2 regions of the Blastochloris viridis genome follow, and region 1 is predicted to be linked to the other one. Evidence: predicted binding sites of a transcription regulator. Region 1 holds the regulator's gene; the other holds the start of a gene.
What was found. Region 1 encodes LexA, which represses DNA repair genes until DNA is damaged. Its sites were predicted from a motif close to TGTTCNNNNTGTGTTCNG; they were not measured.
Positions count from the first base shown of each region.

Region 2: BVIR_RS08260 (single-stranded DNA-binding protein) is a predicted target of LexA. The motif match lies at 3,460-3,477, and genes of this name have one in related genera.

Region 1 covers NZ_CP012946.1:2,679,714-2,690,165, reverse strand. Annotated here, with positions in the region: gene BVIR_RS11750 (ComEC/Rec2 family competence protein) at 1-1,807, shown strand, start outside; gene lexA (transcriptional repressor LexA) at 1,801-2,493, opposite strand; gene BVIR_RS11740 (ISAs1 family transposase) at 3,046-4,188, opposite strand; gene BVIR_RS11730 (UbiA family prenyltransferase) at 4,760-6,223, shown strand; gene BVIR_RS11725 (FAD-binding oxidoreductase) at 6,235-7,581, shown strand; gene BVIR_RS11720 (SDR family NAD(P)-dependent oxidoreductase) at 7,737-8,492, shown strand; gene BVIR_RS11715 (NAD-dependent epimerase/dehydratase family protein) at 8,498-9,424, shown strand; gene BVIR_RS11710 (NAD(P)/FAD-dependent oxidoreductase) at 9,442-10,452, shown strand, end outside.
Region 2 covers NZ_CP012946.1:1,860,058-1,870,509, forward strand. Annotated here, with positions in the region: gene BVIR_RS08250 (DEAD/DEAH box helicase) at 1-419, shown strand, start outside; gene BVIR_RS08255 (sensor histidine kinase) at 971-2,728, opposite strand; gene BVIR_RS08260 (single-stranded DNA-binding protein) at 2,869-3,363, opposite strand; gene uvrA (excinuclease ABC subunit UvrA) at 3,872-6,898, shown strand; gene BVIR_RS17310 (hypothetical protein) at 6,965-7,099, shown strand; gene BVIR_RS08270 (glutathione S-transferase N-terminal domain-containing protein) at 7,182-7,829, opposite strand; gene BVIR_RS08275 (GNAT family N-acetyltransferase) at 7,941-8,342, opposite strand; gene BVIR_RS08280 (YciE/YciF ferroxidase family protein) at 8,792-9,298, shown strand; gene cobA (uroporphyrinogen-III C-methyltransferase) at 9,410-10,156, opposite strand; gene BVIR_RS08290 (cobyrinate a,c-diamide synthase) at 10,160-10,452, opposite strand, start outside.

The DNA of each region.
Region 1 (10,452 bases):
CCCCCAGCCGACCCGGCTGCGCATCGTGGTCCGGCCCAATGCCGCGCCTCCGGTGGGAAGCCATATTGCGGTGCGGGCGCGGCTGAACCCGCCGGCCGGCCCGGTGCGGCCCGGCGCCTGGGATTTCGGCCGCGATCTGTGGTTCGCCGGCATCAGTGGCACCGGGCTGGCCATGGGCGAGGTGCGCAGCGTGCCGCCGATCGGCGCGATGCCGTGGCCCATCGCGCTGCGGCAGGCGGTCGAAGGCGCGCGCGAGGGGCTGGGGCAGCGCATCCGCACCATCGTGCCGGGCGACGCCGGCGCCATCGCGGTGGCGCTGGTGACCGGCGAGCGCGACGCCATCGCCGAGAGCACCAACGACAGCCTGCGGGTGTCCGGGCTCTACCACATCATCTCGATTTCCGGCCTGCACATGGTGGCGGTGGTCGCCACCGTGCTGGTGGTGGTGCGCGGCACGCTGGCGCTGGTGCCGGGCATGGCGGTGCGGCGGCCGATCAAACAATGGGCGGCGTCGGCGGCCATAGCCGCAGCGGCGGCCTATTGGCTGCTGTCCGGGGCCGAGGTGGCGACCACCCGGGCGTTCCTGATGGCTGGGCTGGTGCTCGCCGGCGTCCTGATCGGCCGCGCCGCGTTGAGTTTGCGCACGCTGGCGGCGGCGGCGCTGGCGGTGATGATCGCGATGCCGGAAAGCGTGCTCAACCCCGGCTTCCAGATGTCGTTTTCGGCAACGCTGGCGCTGATCGCCTTCTACGAGCGCTGGGCGCCCAGCCGGCGTTTCGCCGACGGCGACGCCGTCCAGCGGGTGGTGCGCGGGCTCGGCCTCGCCACGGTGGGTCTTGCGCTGGCGGCGCTGGTGGCGGGGCTGGCGACGGCGCCGTTCGCCGCCGCCCATTTCCACCGGCTGTCGCCCTATAGCCTGCTCGCCAATCTGATGGCGACGCCGCTGGTGTCCGGGGTGGTGATGCCGGCCGGGGTCGGCGCGGTGCTGCTGCTGCCGTTCGGGTTCGATCGGCCGCTGTGGCTGCTGATGGGGTGGGGCGTCGCCCGCACCCTCGACGTCTCAACGTTCGTGGCGGGCCTGCCAGGGGCCGACGCGCGGCTTGCGGCGTTCGGCGACGGCCCGCTGCTGCTGGCGGTGACGGCGCTGCTGGTCGGCCTGCTGCCGGTCAGCCCGCTGCGGCTCGCCGCGCTGCCGGTGGCGGCCCTGGCGCTGGCGGTGGCGCTTGGCGCCCCGAGCCGGCCCGACGTGCTGGTGGAGGCTGGCGGCCGCATGGTGGCGGTGCGCGGCCCTGACGGCCGGCTGTCGATCCTGAACGCTGGGGCCGACCGCTTCGCCGCCCGCATCTGGCTCGCCGCCGACGGTGACCGCCGCGCGCCGAACGACCCCGGCCTGGCTGCCGGCTTTGCCTGCGACCGCGAGGGCTGTATCGCGCGACTTGAAGATGGTGCCGCGGTGGCGGTGCCCACCACGCTCGCAGCGCTGGAGGAGGATTGCGCCAAGGCGGCGGTGGTGGTGACGCGGGCGAGCGTGGCGATGGCGTGCGCGGCGGTGCGGATCGATCCCGCCCGGCTATATGAAACCGGCGCCCTCGCTCTTGGCCGGACGGCGGCGGGCTGGCGGTTCGAGCCCGCCCGCGACAGCGCGCGCGAGCGGCCCTGGGCCGTCCGCGCCGACCCCGCCGCATCGCCGTCACCGCACCGGCAGCCGGCCTCCTCGGCGGCCGTCGCCGCTCCCGCCGCTGTCGCCACCGAGGAGGCCGAGCCGTCGGATGCTGCCGAGTTGTCGGCCGAGGGGCCGGCTCAATAGCGGCGGAACAGTCCGACCAGCTTGCCCTGGATGCGCACCCGGTCCGGCCCGAAGATGCGGGTCTCATACGCCGGGTTGGCGGCCTCCAGAGCGATCGAGGCGCCCTTGCGGCGCAGCCGCTTCAGTGTCGCTTCCTCGTCGTCGATCAGCGCGACGACGATGTCGCCCGTGTCGGCGGAGTCGGACTTCTTGATCACCACCAGGTCGCCTTCGAGGATGCCGGCCTCGATCATCGAGTCGCCGCGAACCTCGAGCGCGTAGTGGTCGCCGGTCGGCAGCATGTCCGGCGGCATGTTGATGACGTGGCTGCGGGTCTGGATTGCCGAGATCGGCGTGCCGGCGGCGATGCGGCCCATCACCGGGATCGGCACCGAGCGGCCGCTGTCGTCCTCCGACAGTGGCCGCACCTTTCCGAGCCCGCCCTCGATCACGCCGGGGGCGAAGCCGCGGCGCGGCGGCGACGGCCCGACGCCGTCGGGGAGGCGGATCACCTCCAGAGCGCGGGCGCGATTGGGCAGGCGGCGGATGAAGCCGCGCTCCTCCAGCGCGGTGATCAGCCGGTGGATGCCCGATTTCGATTTGAGGTCGAGCGCGTCCTTCATCTCGTCGAAGGACGGCGGGATCCCAGATTCGGTCAGTCGCTCGTGGATGAACCGGAGCAGTTCATATTGTTTTCGCGTGAGCATCGGCGCCTCTTGCCTCGCAAGGCGTATTCGCCATGCAGGTTTCCCGGCCTCGAGCCCGTCTCGGCCGCGACGGAACTGAACGTTGAAAATCCATCCTGGAGGCGGCTCTTTAGAGCCGGCCCGGCAGGTCGAAACAAATCATGAACGGACCCTATACGTTCCTTTTGTGTTCCGCAACCCGTTAACGCCACGTGAAGAGCGTAATCTTTGTCGCTGGAGGCGCCGCCCGGTCCGGCGACGCCATCCTGCCGGTGCCGGACGATCACGGCGGGATCACGTTCAACCTCCGCAGACGTGGCATCGGTTGTGCGAGCGAATTTTGACAAGCGACAGCCGGGCGCGGCAACCCGGCTCGTTCCGATCGGTGGCTGCTCCGAGGAAACAGCCTCGTTGAACGCCTTGTTGGAAAGAGCGATTTTAGATGACCGGCTGCGGTTGCCGGCCAGATTCTGCTGGCGGTTGATCACGTCGTCGTTGATCAGCCGCCGATCGTCTCGCCGGCCAGAATTTGTGATTGGCCGGGATATCTTGGCAGGGCAATCGGGTGAAAAATCACGCTGCCAGGAGACTTGCGAGGAAGTCGTCGTCCCAGGCGGCGACTTTTCGCTTGAGGCGGAGAGAATCCTTGCCCGGGGCCTTGCGGATGAGATTGAGGGCCATGTGCTTGAGGGTGGTGAAATTGGCGGGGGCGTGATCGGTGCGGACGCGGCAGTCGTCATCGCGGAACACCATGTCCATGATCCAATGCAGGCTGTTCTCCACCGCCCAATGGCTGCGGATGACGGGTCCGAGCTGGTCGGCCGGGGACGCCAGCGAGGCGATGTAGAAGCGGGTCTCCTGCTCGCACTTGGCGCCGATCTCGCGCATGCTTTCGACCATGACGACACTGGTCAGGCCGGGCCAATCGTGACGGTCTCGGAGCCAAGCCACGTCGTGCATCACCGTGGTGGTGCGGGTCTCGATGCGGCCGTGATCGCCATCGACGCTGTGATGGCGGCTGATCGCTGTGTCCTTGAAACCATTGGCTTTCTGCTCGGCGGCGAACAGCTCGACGTCCTCTCGCAAGCTGCCCTGGTTGCCTTTCAGGGCCAGCACATAGTCGGCCTTCTGGGCGAGGATTTGCGCGGCGATGGCGCGCTGGCAGCCCATGGCGTCGATGGTGACGATGGCGCCCTCGATCGACAGCAGAGCGAGCAGTTGGGGGATGGCGACGATCTCGTTCGACTTGTCGGCCACCTTGACCTGGCCGAGCACCAGGCGCTGGCGCGCCGCGAAGGCGGACACCATGTGGACCGCCGCCTTGGCGTCCCTCTTAGCCGAGCGGCGCAGCGTCTTGCCGTCGATGGCGATCACGTCTGCGGGCGCCCCGGTCACCGCCGCCACCCAGGCGACGAAGCAACGCTGGAACTGCGCAGCATCGAGGGTGGCGAGGATGTCGCCGAGGTGGTCGTGCGAGGGGGTGCCATGGAGAAACGTGCGGAACCGGCGCAGCAGGTCGAGCTTCGTCTCGCCGAACCTTGCGATGTCGACGAAGGTCTCGGCGCCGGCCAGCACCGCCAGCAGGCACAGCAGCAGCACCTCCTCCAGCGAGTACATCACCTTGCCGCGCTGGCGCGGGTCGGGCATGTCCTTGAAATAGTCCAGGAAAACAAGAGCTTCCCCAAGCGCGGCAAAGTCCGGTTCCGCTGGCTCCATCGCCCATCCTCCGCATCCGAATCGGAGGAACCGACAGATTCAGCACTTCAGGCCTTTGTCACCCCTTTCTTCACCCGATCGCCCTGGATATCTTGGTCTCCAGTGTTGTATTTCGTTGCAACTTTCGATATGTGGAATTGGTTGCGTAAGGTGCTGTCGCCCGTATTCCGTGTCATTCAGAGGGTTCAGGGATTTGCCTGAGCTTTGCCAGGATCGATTTGCCGGAATCTGTCCAGACGCACAGTCTGGGGTGGGCATCGACGCCGCACGTTTAGGCCTGGATGGCCCCTGGCAGAGTTGCGCTCGGCCTGATGACGTTGCGGGGGGTGGCGCGGCGGACGGGCGCCAGGCTCAAGGCCGCGGCCACGCCGGACAGCAAGCGCCCTCGCGCGCGCGGAACATGCTTGAGGGAGCGGTTGCAATCGAGCGCGGTGTGTTCGAGGCGTCGCCGGTCGACAGTGTTCGGCAGGACGGAGACGATCCGGGCCGCGGCCCCGCAGTCGCATGGCTCCGCCATCCCATAAATTCCAAGCCCGCCTCCGTTCATCAGTAGATGGAGGCTTTTGGGATAATGGAACTCGCGCAGACCCTTGTCCTGGAAGATGAATGTGAAGAACGGCCGCCGCTGGCGGTCGACCTCGACTGTACCCTCATCTGGGTCGATTCTCTTCACGAGTCGTTTCTTGGAACGGTGCGGCAGGACTGGCTCGCTGCGATCAAAGCACTGTTCCACCTTCGGGCTGGCCGCGCGGCATTCAAACGTCATGTCGCAGACCAAACCGCGCTGGATGCCGCCAGCCTGCCCTACAATGAGCCGTTGCTGCGGTACTTGCAGGAGGAGGCGTCGGCCGGGCGCCAAATCGGCCTTTTCACCGCAGCGGATCAATCGATTGCCGACGCGGTCGCCGCGCATATCGGCCTGTTCGATGTCGTCCACGGCTCCGATGGTCGGGAAAACCTGCGGGGGACCCGAAAGCTGGCTGCGATCCGCGCGGCTTTCGGGGATCGGTTCGCCTATGCGGGCGATGCCGAGGTCGACGGACCGCTGTTTCGCGCCGCGTCCTCCGTTGTGCTCGTTGGCGAGACCGGTCGTCTGGAAAAAATGGTTGGCCCGCAGACCGCGGTGGAAGCGCGGTTCGAGAAACGGCGGGCGGGCCTGCGAACGTGGGTGCGGGCGCTGAGAATTCGGCACTGGGCCAAGAACAGCCTGGTGTTCGTCGCCCCGACCATGAGTCTTGGTCTGCTTGATCCCGTGATCGCGGCGAGGAGCCTGATCCTGTTTCTCGCCCTCGGAATCCTGGCGTCGGCGACCTATATCGTCAACGATCTTCTCGATATCGCAGCCGACCGCCACCATCCGCGCAAACGTGTTCGTCCGATCGCTGCGGGTCTGATCTCGGCTCACGCCGGCGCTGTCGTCGCGGCGATCCTTGTGGTCGTCGCAATGGCATTGTCGCTGGCGCTGCCTTTTGCCGCCGCGGCATCATTGGTCGCTTATCTCGTTATCACGCTTGCCTACAGTCTCGTCTTCAAGCAGATGCCGATCGTCGATGTCTTCGTGCTGGCGAGCCTCTTCACATTGCGGGTCTTTGCTGGCGCCGCGCTGCTGCCCGTCCCGGCATCGCCGTGGCTCCTCACGTTTTCGATGTTGTTTTTCCTTGGCCTTGCCCTGGTCAAACGCTACGCCGAGCTCGCGCGCGTGGTGCGTGAAGGCGGGGACAAGGTGGTATCCCGTGGCTATACCGCGAAAGACCTTCCGCTTGTGCTCGCCGCCGGCGTTGCATCCGGTTTTGCGGCAATCGTGATCGTGACGATCTATTTGATAAACGAACACTATCCCAGCGGGCTTTACAGTCGCCCAGAACTCCTGTGGGGGCTGATGCCGGTTATCTTGCTGTGGACGTTGCGCACGTGGCACATCACGGTGCACGAGCGGATGAACGAGGATCCGGTGGTGTTTGCGCTCAAGGACCGGTTTTCGCTCGGGCTTGCCGCCATTTCCGCCGTCCTGCTGGTGGCCGCGTGGCTGCCGTGACGGCTCCGAAGGTGTCTTACGCGGCCTGGGGCGGCGGTGCACACGCCACCGCCGAGGTGCGCGCCATCCGGCCGGCGAGCGTTGATGCCGCGCGTCGCGGCTATGCCAGCCCCGGCACCTCCGTTCTCGCCTTCGGAAACGGCCGCTCTTACGGCGACGTCTGCCTCAACCCCGGCGGCACTTTGATCGACTGTCGCTCGCTCGACCGCTTTGTCGATTTCGACCGCACCACCGGACGTCTGACGTGCGAAGCCGGGGTGCTGCTCGCCGACATTCTCGCCAGCATTTGCCGAAGCGACGACACCGGCGGGGCGTGGTTCCTGCCGGTGACGCCGGGCACCCGCTTCGTTTCCGTCGGCGGCGCGATCGCCAATGACGTCCACGGCAAGAACCACCATCGGTTCGGGACGTTCGGGCGTCACGTGCTGTCGTTCGATCTTGCGCGCAGCAACGGCGAGGTCGTCTCGTGCTCGCCGACCGAGAACGCCGCGCTTTACCGCGCGACCATTGGCGGCTTGGGGCTCACCGGCCTGGTGCTGCGCGCGACCATCCAGCTTCGCCGCGTCGAGGGAACGGCGCTTGAGGCCGAGGATGTCCGGTTCGATCGGCTCGATGAATTCTTCTCGCTCGCCGCCGAGGCCGATCAGGCGTGGGACTACACCGCCGCATGGGTGGATTGCCTGGCGACCGGGCGCAGCCTCGGGCGCGGCATATTCAGCCGTGCACGGCATCGTGCCGGAGCGGGCTCGCCGCCGCCGCCGCTGCAGCCTCGCATCACCATTCCCGTCCGCCCGCCGGTTTCGCTCGTCGGCGGGCTCGGTCTGCGCGCCTTCAACGCGCTCTATTGGCGCAAGTTGAGCCTGCGGCGCTCAGAGCGAACGGTTGGCGGATATGAGCCGGTATTTTTCCCGCTCGATGCGATCGGCGGCTGGAACAGGCTCTATGGGCCGCGCGGGTTTTTCCAGTTCCAGTGTGTCGTGCCGCCGGCCGTCGCCGCTGAGGCGATCAAAGACATGCTCGGCGCCGTCGCCGCCTCTGGCCAGGGCTCGATGCTCGCGGTGCTGAAGACCTTCGGCGATCTGCCCTCGCCCGGCATTCTGTCGTTTCCGATGGCGGGTGCGACGCTGGCCCTGGACTTTCCGGACCGGGGCGATTCCACCCGCGCACTGCTCGCCCGCCTTGAGACGATCACGGTCGCCGCCGGCGGGCGGCTCTATCCGGCGAAGGACTGCGTCATGACCGCAAACACGTTTCGAGACGGCTATGCCGGGTTGGCGGCGTTCAAGCCGCACATCGATCCGGCGGCCGCATCGGGCTTTGCGCGCCGCGTCGGCATCATCGGTCCGGCGGCGTCCTGACGTGCGGTGGAAAAGCGGCGCCGCCGGGCGGCTTCACCCTCTGTTTCCACCCGAACTTCAACGGCTCCATGCGTCAGCATCCGACGCCGTTGGCAAATTTGCCGGATCGGAGTTGCGCGCCTGCGGGCTCCGCTTCCGATCGAAAGGAGCTGGGCATGGCGAGTGACACGCCGACGCGGGTCGCGGTGTTTGGCGCGACGTCCGGGATCGCGACGGCCGTCGCGCGGCTTTATGCCGGTCGCGGCGCTCGCTTGGTGCTGATCGGCCGCGACCGCGCTGCACTTGAGGCGTCAGCGGCAGATCTGCGAACGCGAGGTGCGGCGGCGGTCGAACTGGTCGCTGCCGATTTTGCCCAGCCCGATCGGACCATCGCCGCCGCGGGCGAGGCGTTCGCCGCGTTCGGCGGGCTCGACGTTGCGATGGTTGCCTATGGCTCGCTGCCCGACCAGGTCGCGGCACAGAAGGAGCCGGCGCAGCTCATTGCCGCGATTGGCCTCAATCTCGTCAGCCCGGTGCTGCTGTGCGAGCAACTCGCCGCGCGGTTCGAGGCGCAGGGCCATGGCGCGCTGGCGGTGATCACCTCCGTCGCCGGCAATCGCGGCCGGCAGAGCAATTATATCTATGGTGCGGCAAAGGGCGGGTTGCAGCGCTATCTCGAAGGCTTGCGCCACCGGCTGCATGCGAGCGCAATCGCGGTGACCGACATCCGTCCCGGCTTCGTGCGCACCGCGATGACCGAGCATCTGCCGCGCGGCGGCCCGCTGTGGGCCGAACCCGGTGCGGTCGGTGCGGAGATCGTTCGCGCCATCGATGGCTGCCGCGCCGTCGTCTACACGCCACGCTTCTGGAGATATATCATGTGGGTGGTGCAGGCGCTGCCCCGCACGCTGATCCATCGCACGAGGCTCTGACCAAGATGAAGGTGTTGATCACCGGCGCGGCAGGGCTGGTCGGGCAAAATCTCATCGCGCGGCTGGCCGGGCGAGATGACTGCGAACTCGTCGGCATCGACAAGCACCCCTCCAACACCGCGCGGCTTGGCGCGCTTCATCCCTCGCTCAAGGTGATCCACGCCGATCTGTCCGAGCGTGGGGCGTGGGAGGATGCGCTCGACGACACCGACGTCGTCGTGGTCGGCCACGCCCAGATCGGCGGGCTCGACGGTGAGGAGTTCCGTCGCAACAATGTGGTCGCGACCGAGCGATTGCTTGAGGCGATCGCGCGGCGCGGCGGGCGACGGCTCGTTCACATCAGTTCGTCCGTGGTCAATTCCACCGCGGTCGATTGGTACACCGAGACCAAGAGGGAGCAGGAGGCGCTGGTCGCCGCCTCCGGCAATCCGCAGGTGGTGCTGCGGCCGACGCTGATGTTCGGGTGGTTCGACCGCAAGCACCTCGGCTGGCTGCGGCGCTTCATGGACCGCACCCCGGTGTTCCCGATTCCGGGCGACGGACGGTTCGTCCGGCAGCCGCTCTACGTTGGCGATTTCGCTGCGATCATCGCCGCCTGCATCGACCATCCCCGCACCGGCTGCTACGACATTTCGGGCCAGCAGCAGATCGAATATGGCGCGCTGATCCGGGACATCCACGCCGTGGTGAAGCCGAGAGCGCGGCTCGTCCACATCCCCTATACCGTGTTCTGGACGCTGCTTTGGCTCTACGCCCGGCTCGACAGCAACCCGCCGTTCACGACCCGCCAGCTTGAGGCGCTGGTGATTCCCGAAACGTTTCCGGTGATCGACTGGCCGGGGATCTTCAACGTGCCGGCGACGCCGTTGCGGCGGGCGCTGGAAGAGACCTTTCTCGATCCCGCCTATTCCAACATCGTCCTCGATTTCTGATTCCAGCGGAGCGAGCCATGGCGCGCATCGTCGTTCTCGGCGCCGGCCTGATGGGTCTTGCCGCCGCTCACCGTGCCCTTGAGCTCGGACACACCGTCGATGTGGTCGAGGCCGACAGCGAGCCCGGCGGCATGGCCGCTCACTTCGATTTCGACGGCCTGTCGATCGAGCGCTTCTACCACTTCGTCTGCAAATCGGACGCGCCCACCTTTGCGCTGATGAATGAGCTCGGCATCGGCGACAAGATGCGCTGGGTTCCGACCTCGATGGGCTATTTCATCAACGGCAAGGTTCATCGGTGGGGAAGCCCGGCCGCGCTGCTGGCGTTTCCGCACCTCGGCATCCTCTCGAAGTTTCGCACCGGGCTGCAGATGTTCCTGACCACGCGCGCGCACGATTTCGCGCCGATCGAGGCGCTGACGGCGCGGCAATGGATCGAGCGCGGCTCGGGCAGGGCGGTGTACGACACGCTTTGGCGGCGACTGATGGACCTCAAGTTCCACGAGTTTGCCGACGCGGTGTCGGCATCGTGGATCGCGACGCGGGTGAAGCGCATCGGCCGGTCGCGGCGCTCGATATTCCAGGAGGAACTCGGCTATGTCGACGGCGGCTCGAAAACGCTGGTCGATGCGCTGCTGACGGCGATCTTAGCGCGCGGCGGCCGCATCCACCTCGGTGCGCCGGCGGAGCGGGTGATGGCGGCGTCCGGACGGGTCGCGAGCGTCCTCGCCGGCTCGCGGGTCTTTCCGGCCGATGCGGTGATCAGCACGGTCCCGATCCCGCTGGTGCCTGACCTCGTGCCCGACCTGCCGCAGGATTGGCGCGCGCGCTACGCCGCGATCCGCAACATCGGCGTCGTGTGCGTAATCTTGAAGCTGCGGCGCGCGGTCTCGAAGCATTTCTGGATCAATATCGTCGATCCGGACATCGAGATTCCCGGCTTGATCGAATTCTCGAACCTGCGCCCGACCGCTGAGCGCATCGTCTACGCTCCCTATTACATGCCGGCGACGCACCCGAAATGGGCA
Region 2 (10,452 bases), 820 kb from region 1:
AGGTCCGCGGCGCGCTCGACGCCAAGGGGATCGCCTACCAGTATCTCGACGGCTCGACCCCCGAGGCCGAGCGCCACAAGCGGGTGGCGGCGTTCCAGGCCGGCGCGGGCGAGATGTTCCTGATCAGCCTCAAGGCCGGCGGCTTTGGCCTCAACCTCACCGCCGCGGATTATGTGATCCACCTTGATCCTTGGTGGAACCCGGCGGTCGAGGACCAAGCCTCCGACCGCGCCCATCGCATCGGCCAGAGCCGCCCGGTCACCATCTACCGCCTGATCGTCAAGGACAGCATCGAGGAACGCATCGTCGCGCTCCACCGGCACAAGCGCAACCTCGCGGATGCACTGTTGGAAGGCGCCGATGCATCGGCTCAACTCTCCGAAGAGGACCTGCTCAATCTGATCCGCAGTTCTGAGTGAGGTGATCGGCTCCTCCCTTGCCGATGTCGGCCCTGGGATTGGATGATGAGCCCACGGCAACGCACCATCCTCAATTCGTTGCGTCGATGTTTGGCCGTTCGATCTCAAAGCGTCGTGAGACGCTACGCGGCGGCGCCAAGCTTCCCCAGAAACGCGGCGAGATCTCCGCCCAGGAACGGCGTCCGCCGGCCGACCTTGCCGAATCGAGCTCTTGCGGCCCAGGCAACTGTCCAGGTTCGAAGGAACGACGGGTGGGGCGCCGATCTCAGGAGCGGTCTCGTGCGACCAGGAGCCAAGCGGTCTCCCACCCGTCACCGCACCCGGTAGCTTACCCGATCGCGGCGCATTCAAGTTACAAGGAGCCCGCGACAGCGGGCGTCTCGAAGGAAGGCAGACTTTAGAGCCGAGGTCGGCCCCCTGGTTCGAGACGGCTGCTTCGCAGCCTCCTCACCATGAGGCCGAGACACCATGAGGCCGCGAAAGGTCAGCTTCAGGGCCTCGGGTCTCAGGTCGGCGACAGCTGCGATTTCGGGCCGGACGCAACGCGTCCCTCACCCGCGGGCGCCGCCCGGCTGGTCGGCTGCGGGCTGGTCGGTGATGGCGAACAGCGGTGCCTCCAGCACCCAGCGCACGCCCTCCGAGAGCCAATCGATCTGCGCCCTGCCCTGCAGCGCCATCGACACCATGCGCTCGACCACGACGTGGCCGAATCCGCGATGGGTCGGCGGATGCACCGGCGGGCCACCGCTCTCCTGCCAGATCAGCCGCAGGCGGCGACCGGTGCCCTCGCCGTCAACGTCCCATCTGATGCGAATGCGACCGCCGGGCGTCGACAGCGCCCCGTGCTTGGAGGCGTTGGTGGCGAGTTCGTGCAGCGCCATGCCAATGGTCTGGGTGGCGTCCGGCCGCAGTATCAGGTTCGGGCCTTCGGCCGAAATGCGGTCGGTCGACGTCTCCACGAACGGGGTCAGCTGGCGATCGATCAGATCGGCCAGGGTGGCGCCTCTCCAGTCGTGCTTGACCAGAAGATCGTGCGAGCGCGCCAAGCTGGAAATGCGGTCGTCGAACCGGGCGCGAAAATCGGCGGGGTCCTGGGTGTACCGTCCAGTCTGCCGCGCCATCGACTGCACCACCGTCAGCAAGTTCTTGGAGCGGTGGGACAGCTCGCGCATCACGAATTTCATCCGCCGGGCGTTTTCGCGCAGCGATTCCTCGCGGGCTGCGATGGTGCGGGCGGCGTCGGCCAGCGCGGCGCGCACCACGTTGTCCTCCCGGATCAGGCTCGATTCGGGTGCCACCGGGGTTCCCACCGCGAGTGCCCGCGCCGCCTTCATCGTCCGCCGGGTCGAGCGGTTGATCAACCGGGCGGCGGCCACCGCCGCCGTGATCGACACGAGCGTGGTCAGCCCCAGCATGGCCAGCACCGCGTCGCGGCGCGCGCGGCTCGGTACCTCGATCAGTGCCTTCGGCACCCAGACGATGGCGTGCCAGCCGCACAGGCTCGAGCGGGAGAAGGCGGTGACGGACGGGCGTCCCTCCATGTCAACCGTTTCCAGCCCATGGTGGCGGACGGTGAGCAGGCCGATGAGGTTGTCCGACACGCTGCGCCCAAAAAACTCGTCGTGCCGCGACGCCCGCGCCACAACGCGCCCGTTGCCGTCGACCACTGTCGCGAACCAGCCGGCCGGGCGGTAGGTCTGCTGCACCACGTTGAGGATCGCGGCGGCGGGCGGCACCAACGTCAGCACGTAGCGCACCGCAAGGTCGGGGCCGGCCACCGGCACATGGACGCCAAACGACAACTGGCGGTCGTCGGCGACCGGGCCGAGATTGTCGATCTCGGCCTTGCCGGTGTTGAACACCCGCGCGATCGCCTCGCTGTCCGCGAACGGCGACGACGGCGTGTCCGGCCGCTCGCGTGTGTCGAACAGCTTACGCAACGCCGCGTCGAACAGCACGAAGTCGCCGCCCGCACGCCCGGCGATGGTGCGGGCCTGATCCTCAAACGTGGCAAGGTCCGGCGTCGATAGCAAGCGCGAGCCCGCCAGCATCTCGGCGGCGTCGCGGTAGCCCCTCAGCTCGCGGTCGACCGCCTGCGCCAGGGTGCGGGCGACGTCGCCGACGCGTTTGATCTCCTCGATCCGCTCGGCATCGTCCCAGCGCAGCACGGTATAGGTGCAGAGCGTGGCCAGCGGCGCCATCGACGCCAGCACCAGCAGCGCAAGCAGCCACGCCAGCGGAACGTCGCGCCGCCGCCGGGCAGGACCCTGAGCGGCGCTTGCGGGTTCGGCATCGTGCTTTGCAATCACTCCGCCCGGCCTCGTCTGGGGAATGCTATCCACAACCGATGCGCGTACTTTCCTCCTTCAGCGACTTTCACGCAAGGAGACGCTGGCGGCCCGAGCCAAGGACCTTGATACCTCCGGACCTCTTTGCATCCCCGATCCCGTCAGAACGGGATTTCGTCGTCCAGGTCGCTTGAATACTTGCCGCCGCCGCCGGAGGCCGCCGGGCGGGCGGCACCGCGGGCCGGCAGCGGGCTGCGCTGGCCGAAGTCGCCGCTGTCCTCGATCTCCGCGCCGCCACCGCCGCCGCGCCCGTCGAGCATCTGCAATTCGCCGCGGAAACGCTGCAGCACCACCTCGGTGGTGTACTTTTCCGCCCCCGCCTGGTCTTGCCATTTACGGGTCTGCAGCTGGCCCTCAATGTAAACTTTGGCGCCCTTCTTCAGGTACTGCTCGGCGACTTTGGCAAGCTGCTCGTTGAAGATCACCACCGAGTGCCACTCGGTGCGCTCGCGCCGCTCGCCGGTCGCCTTGTCGCGCCAGCTTTCCGAGGTCGCGATCCTGAGGTTGACCACGCTCTCGCCCGAGTTCAGCCGGCGGACTTCCGGGTCACGCCCGAGATTGCCGACCAGGATGACTTTATTGACGCTGCCCGCCATGGCTTTTGTGCCTTCCGCTGTGGGTTCTGTGCCGCCACCCTAGCCCGGCCATCCCGCAGATGCTGCCCCGGCCCCGCTGCTGTCCACAAGCGACGACGTTCCGGTTACGTTCTTAGCGCGGTGAGCGATGCGCAACAACTGGGATTCCCGGCCCGATATCGTCACCATGGCCACGGCCGGCAACGCCGCGAAACCCGAACGCATTGAAGCGGCGATGCGAACTGCCGATATCCTCGACTAGCACGCACCTGCGGGCGAACACGCGGAGAAGAAGCCTCGTCGTTCCATACCCGACCACGTCCAGCAGAAAGCCGAGGAATTCCAGCACCAATATGATAATTCCGTGCCCGCACCGCGCCGCCGACGAAAATACCACACCCACAGTCTGGCATATTGGCGTACGCCGGCCTAGGGTGTGTCCACGTTTTGTTCCTGCAAACTTGGCGATCGCCCGCCGACCTCTGCCGGCGGACGCGTCTGAGTTCTTGCTGCCACCGAGACCCCCCGCATGACTGCGCCCCGTTCCAAGCCCGATCCCGCCCGCATCATCTCGATCCGCGGTGCGCGGGTGCACAATCTCAAGAACGTCGATCTCGACATTCCGCGCGACAGGCTGGTGGTGTTCACCGGCCTGTCCGGCTCGGGCAAGTCGTCGCTGGCGTTCGATACCATCTATGCCGAGGGCCAGCGGCGCTACGTCGAGAGCCTGTCGGCCTATGCCCGCCAGTTTCTGGAGATGATGCAGAAGCCGGACGTCGACCAGATCGACGGCCTCTCCCCGGCCATCTCGATCGAGCAGAAGACCACCTCGAAGAACCCGCGCTCGACGGTCGGCACCGTCACCGAGATCTACGACTACATGCGCCTGCTATGGGCGCGGGTCGGGGTGCCCTATTCGCCGGCGACCGGCCTGCCGATCGAGAGCCAGACGGTGTCGCAGATGGTCGACCGGGTGCTGGAACTGCCGGTCGGCACGCGCCTTTTTCTGCTGGCGCCCGTCGTGCGCGGCCGCAAGGGCGAGTACCGCAAGGAGCTCGCCGACTTCCAGAAGAAAGGCTTCCAGCGCGTCAAGATCGACGGCGCGTTCTTCGAGATCTCGGAAGCGCCGGCCCTCGACAAGAAGCTCAAGCACGACATCGAGGTGGTGGTCGACCGGCTGGTGGTGCGGCCGGACATCGCCTCGCGATTGGCCGACTCGCTGGAGACCGCGCTCAAGCTCGCCGACGGGCTGGCGATCGTCGAGTTCGCGGACGCTCCCGCGTCCCATTCTTCACCTCCCCCCTTGCGGGGGAGGTCGGATCGCGAAGCGATCCGGGTGGGGGGCGACGAATCTAGGTCCACTGCCGGCACACCCCCCACCCCAGCCCTCCCCCACAAGGGGGGAGGGAGTGCGGATGCGCCCGATCCCCGGCGCATCCTGTTCTCGGAAAAGTTCGCCTGCCCGGTGTCCGGCTTCACCATTCCCGAGATCGAGCCGCGGCTGTTTTCGTTCAACAACCCGTTCGGCGCCTGCCCGGCGTGCGGCGGCATCGGCACCGAGCAGACCATCGACCCCGACCTCGTGGTGCCGGACACCGCGAAAACCCTGCGCCAGGGCGCCATCGTGCCGTGGTCGCGCTCCTCCAGCCCCTATTACGGCCAGACCCTCGACGCCCTTGCCCGTCATTTCAAGTTCAAGGTCACGGTGCCGTGGAAGGAGCTGCCGAAGAAGGCGCGCGACGTCATCCTCTACGGCTCGGGCGATGAGCCGGTCACCATCACCTATGACGACGGCATGCGCGCCTACGAGACGCGAAAGCCGTTCGAGGGCGTCATCACCAATCTGGAGCGGCGCTGGCGCGAGACCGAGAGCGAGTGGGCGCGCGAGGAGATCGGCAAATACTTCTCCGCCACCCCGTGCGAGGCCTGTGCCGGCAACCGCCTGAAACCCGAGGCGCTGGCGGTGAAGATCGCCACGTTCCACATCGGCCAGGTGGCCGAGATGAGCGTGCGCCGCTCGGCTGAGTGGTTCGAGGCGCTGCCGGCGCAGCTCAACACCAAGCAGAATGACATCGCAGTGCGCATCTTGAAGGAGATCCGCGAGCGGCTGCGCTTTCTGACCGACGTCGGTCTCGATTATCTGACGTTGGCGCGCAACTCCGGCACGCTGTCGGGCGGCGAGAGCCAGCGCATCCGCCTCGCCTCGCAGATCGGCTCGGGCCTCACCGGCGTGCTCTACGTGCTGGACGAGCCCTCGATCGGCCTGCACCAGCGCGACAACGAGCGCCTCTTGAAGACGCTGGTGCGGCTGCGCGACCTCGGCAACACCGTGATCGTGGTCGAGCACGACGAGGACGCCATCCGCGAGGCCGACTACGTGGTCGACGTCGGCCCCGGCGCCGGCATCCATGGCGGCCGCATCGTATCGCAGGGCACCCCGGCCGAGATCATGGCCGACCCTGCGTCGCTGACCGGGCAATACCTCACCGGCCAGAAGTCGATCGCGGTTCCGGCCCGGCGCAAGCCCGATCCGGGCCGCATGCTGAAGCTGGTCGGCGCCCGCGCCAACAATCTGAAGAACGTCACCGCCGAGATCCCGCTCGGCCTGTTCACCTGCATCACCGGGGTGTCGGGCGGCGGCAAGTCGACGCTGTTGATCGACACGCTGTTCAAGGCGGTGGCGCGGCGGCTCAACGGCGCCCACGACGTGCCCGGCGCCCACGACGCCCTCACCGGCCTCGAACAGCTCGACAAGGTGATCGACATCGACCAGTCGCCGATCGGCCGCACCCCGCGCTCTAATCCTGCCACCTACACCGGCGCGTTCACCCCGATCCGCGACTGGTTCGCCGGCCTGCCGGAATCCAAGGCGCGCGGCTACGGGCCCGGCCGCTTCTCGTTCAACGTCAAGGGCGGGCGCTGCGAGGCCTGCCAGGGTGACGGCGTCATCAAGATCGAGATGCACTTCTTGCCGGACGTCTACGTCACCTGCGACGTCTGCAAGGGCAAACGCTACAATCGCGAGACGTTGGAGGTGATCTTCAAGGGCAAGTCGATCGCCGACGTGCTCGACATGACGGTGGACGAAGGCACAACGTTCTTTCAGGCGGTGCCGACCATCCGCCGGATCATGGAGACGCTGGCGCGGGTCGGGCTCGGCTACATCCACATCGGCCAGCAGGCCACCACGCTGTCCGGCGGCGAGGCCCAGCGCGTCAAATTGGCCAAGGAGCTGTCGAAACGCTCGACCGGCCGCACGCTCTATATCCTGGATGAGCCGACCACCGGCCTGCACTTCCACGACGTCGCCAAGCTCCTGGAGGTGCTGCATGAGCTGGTGGCGCAGGGCAACACCGTGGCGGTGATCGAGCACAACCTCGAAGTGATCAAGACCGCCGATTGGGTGATCGATTTGGGCCCCGAGGGCGGCGACGGCGGCGGCGAGATCGTCGCCTCAGGCCCGCCCGAGCTGATCGCCAAAGCACCGCGCAGCTATACGGGGAAGTTCCTCAAGCCGGTGCTGGCGCGGGGCAAGGCGAAGCGGGCGGCGGAGTAGGCAAATCATACTCCGTGCCCGGCATGTACCTGAGTATGAGCAGTACTCGCCCTTAAATCCCTGCATTTGAAGAAGGTCGGCCGATTCTGGTCGGCTCTGGTGGGGCTGCGCCACCGCGCGCTCGCAGTCGAGCTCGACCACGGGCTGTTGTGGGTCTGGATCGGCATGCACGCGGATTACGACCGGCTGACCCAATCCTGACCGGCCAGCAAGCGCAACTTCCTCGTAGGGCGGAACAGCGCGGCGTAGTCCGCCGCGACGCAATGCCGCCGACCGGAGCCGGCTATTTCCGCTCCTCGGCCAGCACGGCGAGGCCGCGCTGCACCGCCGGCCGCGCCTTCACGGTGTCGAGCCAGCGCTTGAAGTGGGGAAAGCGGGTGACGTCCTGGCCCTGGCGTTCCCACAGCTTGGACCAGCCGAGGCAGGCGATGTCGGCGATCGAGTAGTCGCCTGCCAGGAATTCGCGCTCGGCGAGGCGCTTGTTCATCACCCCATAGAGTCGCGCCACCTCGTTGGTGTAGCGGGTGATGGCGTAATCGATCTTCTCCGGCGCGTAGATGCGGAAATGGTGGGCTTGTCCTGCCATCGGCCCCAGCCCGCCGACCTGCCAGTACAGCCACTGCTCGACCTCGACCCGGGCGCGCTCGTCGGTGGGATAGAACTTGCCGGTCTTGCGGCCGAGATACTGCAGAATCGCCCCCGACTCGAACACCGAGATCGGCTTACCGCCCGGCCCGTCGGGATCCACGATCGCCGGAATGCGGTTGTTGGGCGAGATCGCCAGGAAGTCCGGCTTGAACTGTTCTCCCTTGGAAATGTTCACTGGAACAACGGCGTAGGGCAGCCCGCACTCCTCCAGCATGATGGAGATCTTCCAGCCATTCGGCGTCGGCCAGTAGTAAAGTTCGATAGGTGCGGGAGCAGCAGGCATATTGGACTCCGAGAGCCGGCGAACACGGCGTTGCGGGACCCTAGGATCAGTGGGCCTGCGCTGCAACGTCTCGCGCCGCAGAGGTCGGCTGCAGAAAGCAACGCCATGCTCTCAAAGCGGTTTCTTGAAACCGACGTGCGTCCTGGCAAATCCGAGTCGCGCGTAGAAGCGGTGGGCGTCGGTGCGCGCCGCGTTCGAGGTCAGCGCGACAGTCGCGGCACCGCGCGCCCGCGCCTCGGCTTCGGCGTGCGCGACCACGGCGGCGCCGATGCCACGCCCGCGCAGATCGGGCGCCACCTGCACCCCCTCGACGATGGCGCGGCAGGCGCCGCGGCCGGCGATGCCGCCGACGACGATGAGCTGGAAGGTGGCGACCACCCGGCCGTCCAGGCGCGCGACGAAAAGTTCGGTCGCGGACGACGCCGTGATGGCGTCGAACCCGGCCTTGTAGGCGTCAAGCGCGGCCGGATCGACGGTGTCACCGTGGCCGCCAAGCGGATCGGCGGCGAACATGGCGACGATGGCCGGCAAATCCTCCCGCCGGGCCGGCTCGATCACCAGCGCCTCGGCTTGCGTCCTCACATCGACCGTCACATTAAGCCTCCCAAACTCTCGCCGACCGCCCGAGCGGGCCGCCACGCGGCGCGGCGCCGGCGCGGGGCGACTCGCACCTGTGCCAGCGCAGACACCGCATAACCGCCGGACCCAACGGCGAAATGACGGCCGCAAAAGCCCGGCCTTGAGGCTACGCGAGCCCCGGTTACCGTAAGCTGAGCCATTGGAAAGCCATGAGAAAACTGCCCGGCCGCGGGAACGCTTGGCTCGGCCGCACGTTTCAGAGCAGGCCAACGGCCGCGTGCCCGCAGTCCCGATGACAATGGCCTCCTCCGCACATCGCGCGTGGCCAAAGCTGCTGTGGGATCGCGGCGCATTCCCACACCGACGACCGAAAGGACCAAGCCATGGGTCTGTTCTCCAAGGACATCAAGAGCCTCGACGACCTGTTCGTCCACGGCCTGCGCGACATCTATTATGCCGAAAAGCAGATTACCCAAGCGCTGCCGAAAATGATCTCCAAGGCGTCCGATCCCGAGCTGAAGCGGGGCTTCGAGACCCACCTGCGCGAAACCGAGGGCCACGTCGAGCGGCTGGAGAAGGTATTCCAGATGCACGGCGTCACGCCGAGCCAGATCGACTGCCCGGCGATCGACGGCATCCTCGAGGAGGGCGACGAGATTTCCAGCGACATCGGCGACACCGATGTGATGGACGCCGCCCTGATCGCCGCCGCCCAGGCGGTCGAGCACTACGAGATCACCCGCTACGGCTCGCTGGTTGCGTGGGCCAAGCAGCTCGGCCGCGGCGACTGCGCTGCCGTGCTGCAGCAAACCCTCGACGAGGAGAAGGCGACCGACCGCAAGCTCACCGCCGCGGCGGAAAGCAAGATCAACCTCCGCGCCGTCAGCTAACGCACCGAATCGGCCGGGCTCGGTGCCATCTCACCGGCGATCGAGCTCCGATCAAAACGCCGCCACGGCAGGGCTTCGGACCGGCCGTGGTGGCGACGCGTTCACGATCGATCAGCTCGCCGGCTCGGCCAGCGCCCGGCCGTAGAGGATCATGCACGGCCCGGACGGCCGTTCCGCCGCCAGCCGCGCCGCCAGCTCGGCGATGGTGCCGCGCATCACTGTGGTGGCGGGGGTACCCAGGCTCTCGATCACCGCAGCCGGCGTGTCCGCCGCCATGCCGTGGGCGATGAGCTTCTCGACCAGTTCGGCGAAGGTGCCCTTGCCCATGAACACGCAGGTGGTCGCCTCGGGGTCGGCCAAGGCGGCAATGTCGAGGTCCGGCAGGCGGGCATCGACGTCGTGGCCGGTGATCATCTGCACCCGCCGCGCCACCACGCGCTTCGACAGCGACACCTGAACGTGCGCCGCCGCCGCGGTGGCGGTGGTCACCCCCGGCACGATCTCCAGCTCAATTCCGGCGGCGCGCGCGGCCGCGATCTCCTCGTCGGCGCGGCCGAACAGGGTGGGGTCGCCCGACTTCAGCCGCACCACCCGCTTGCCGGCGCTGGCATGGTCGATCATCTGCCGCGTCACCTCGGCTTGGCTATGCGAGGGCCGGCCGGCGCGCTTGCCGACCGCGATCAGCTCGGCGTCCGGCCGCGCCGCCTCCAGCACCGGCCCGCTGGCGAGGTCATCGTAGAGAATCACGTCCGCTGCGCGAATGCGGGCCAGCGCCCGCAGCGTCAGAAGGTCCGGATCGCCCGGTCCGGCACCGACCAGCGCGATGTGGCCGCGCCCATGGGAAGACATCTGGCTCATGCCCTAAGCGGCGTCGATCATGTGAAAAAACGTCCCGGTGACGTGGCCGCGGCGCGCACCGGTTTCGGCGACGGCCCGGCCCGATGCGTCGGCCACCTCGGCCAGCGGCGGATCCGGCTGGACGAGGATGCTGGCATAATGGAACTCGTGGCCGCGCAACACCCCCGCCAGCCCCGCGACCGGGTGGAAAAGCCGCGCCAGCCGGTAACCGAGGTGGAGCCGGCGCGCGGCGAACGATGTCTCCAGTCCCAGAAGACCGGTCATGGCGTGGCGGATGCCGCCAGCGTCGACCAGCC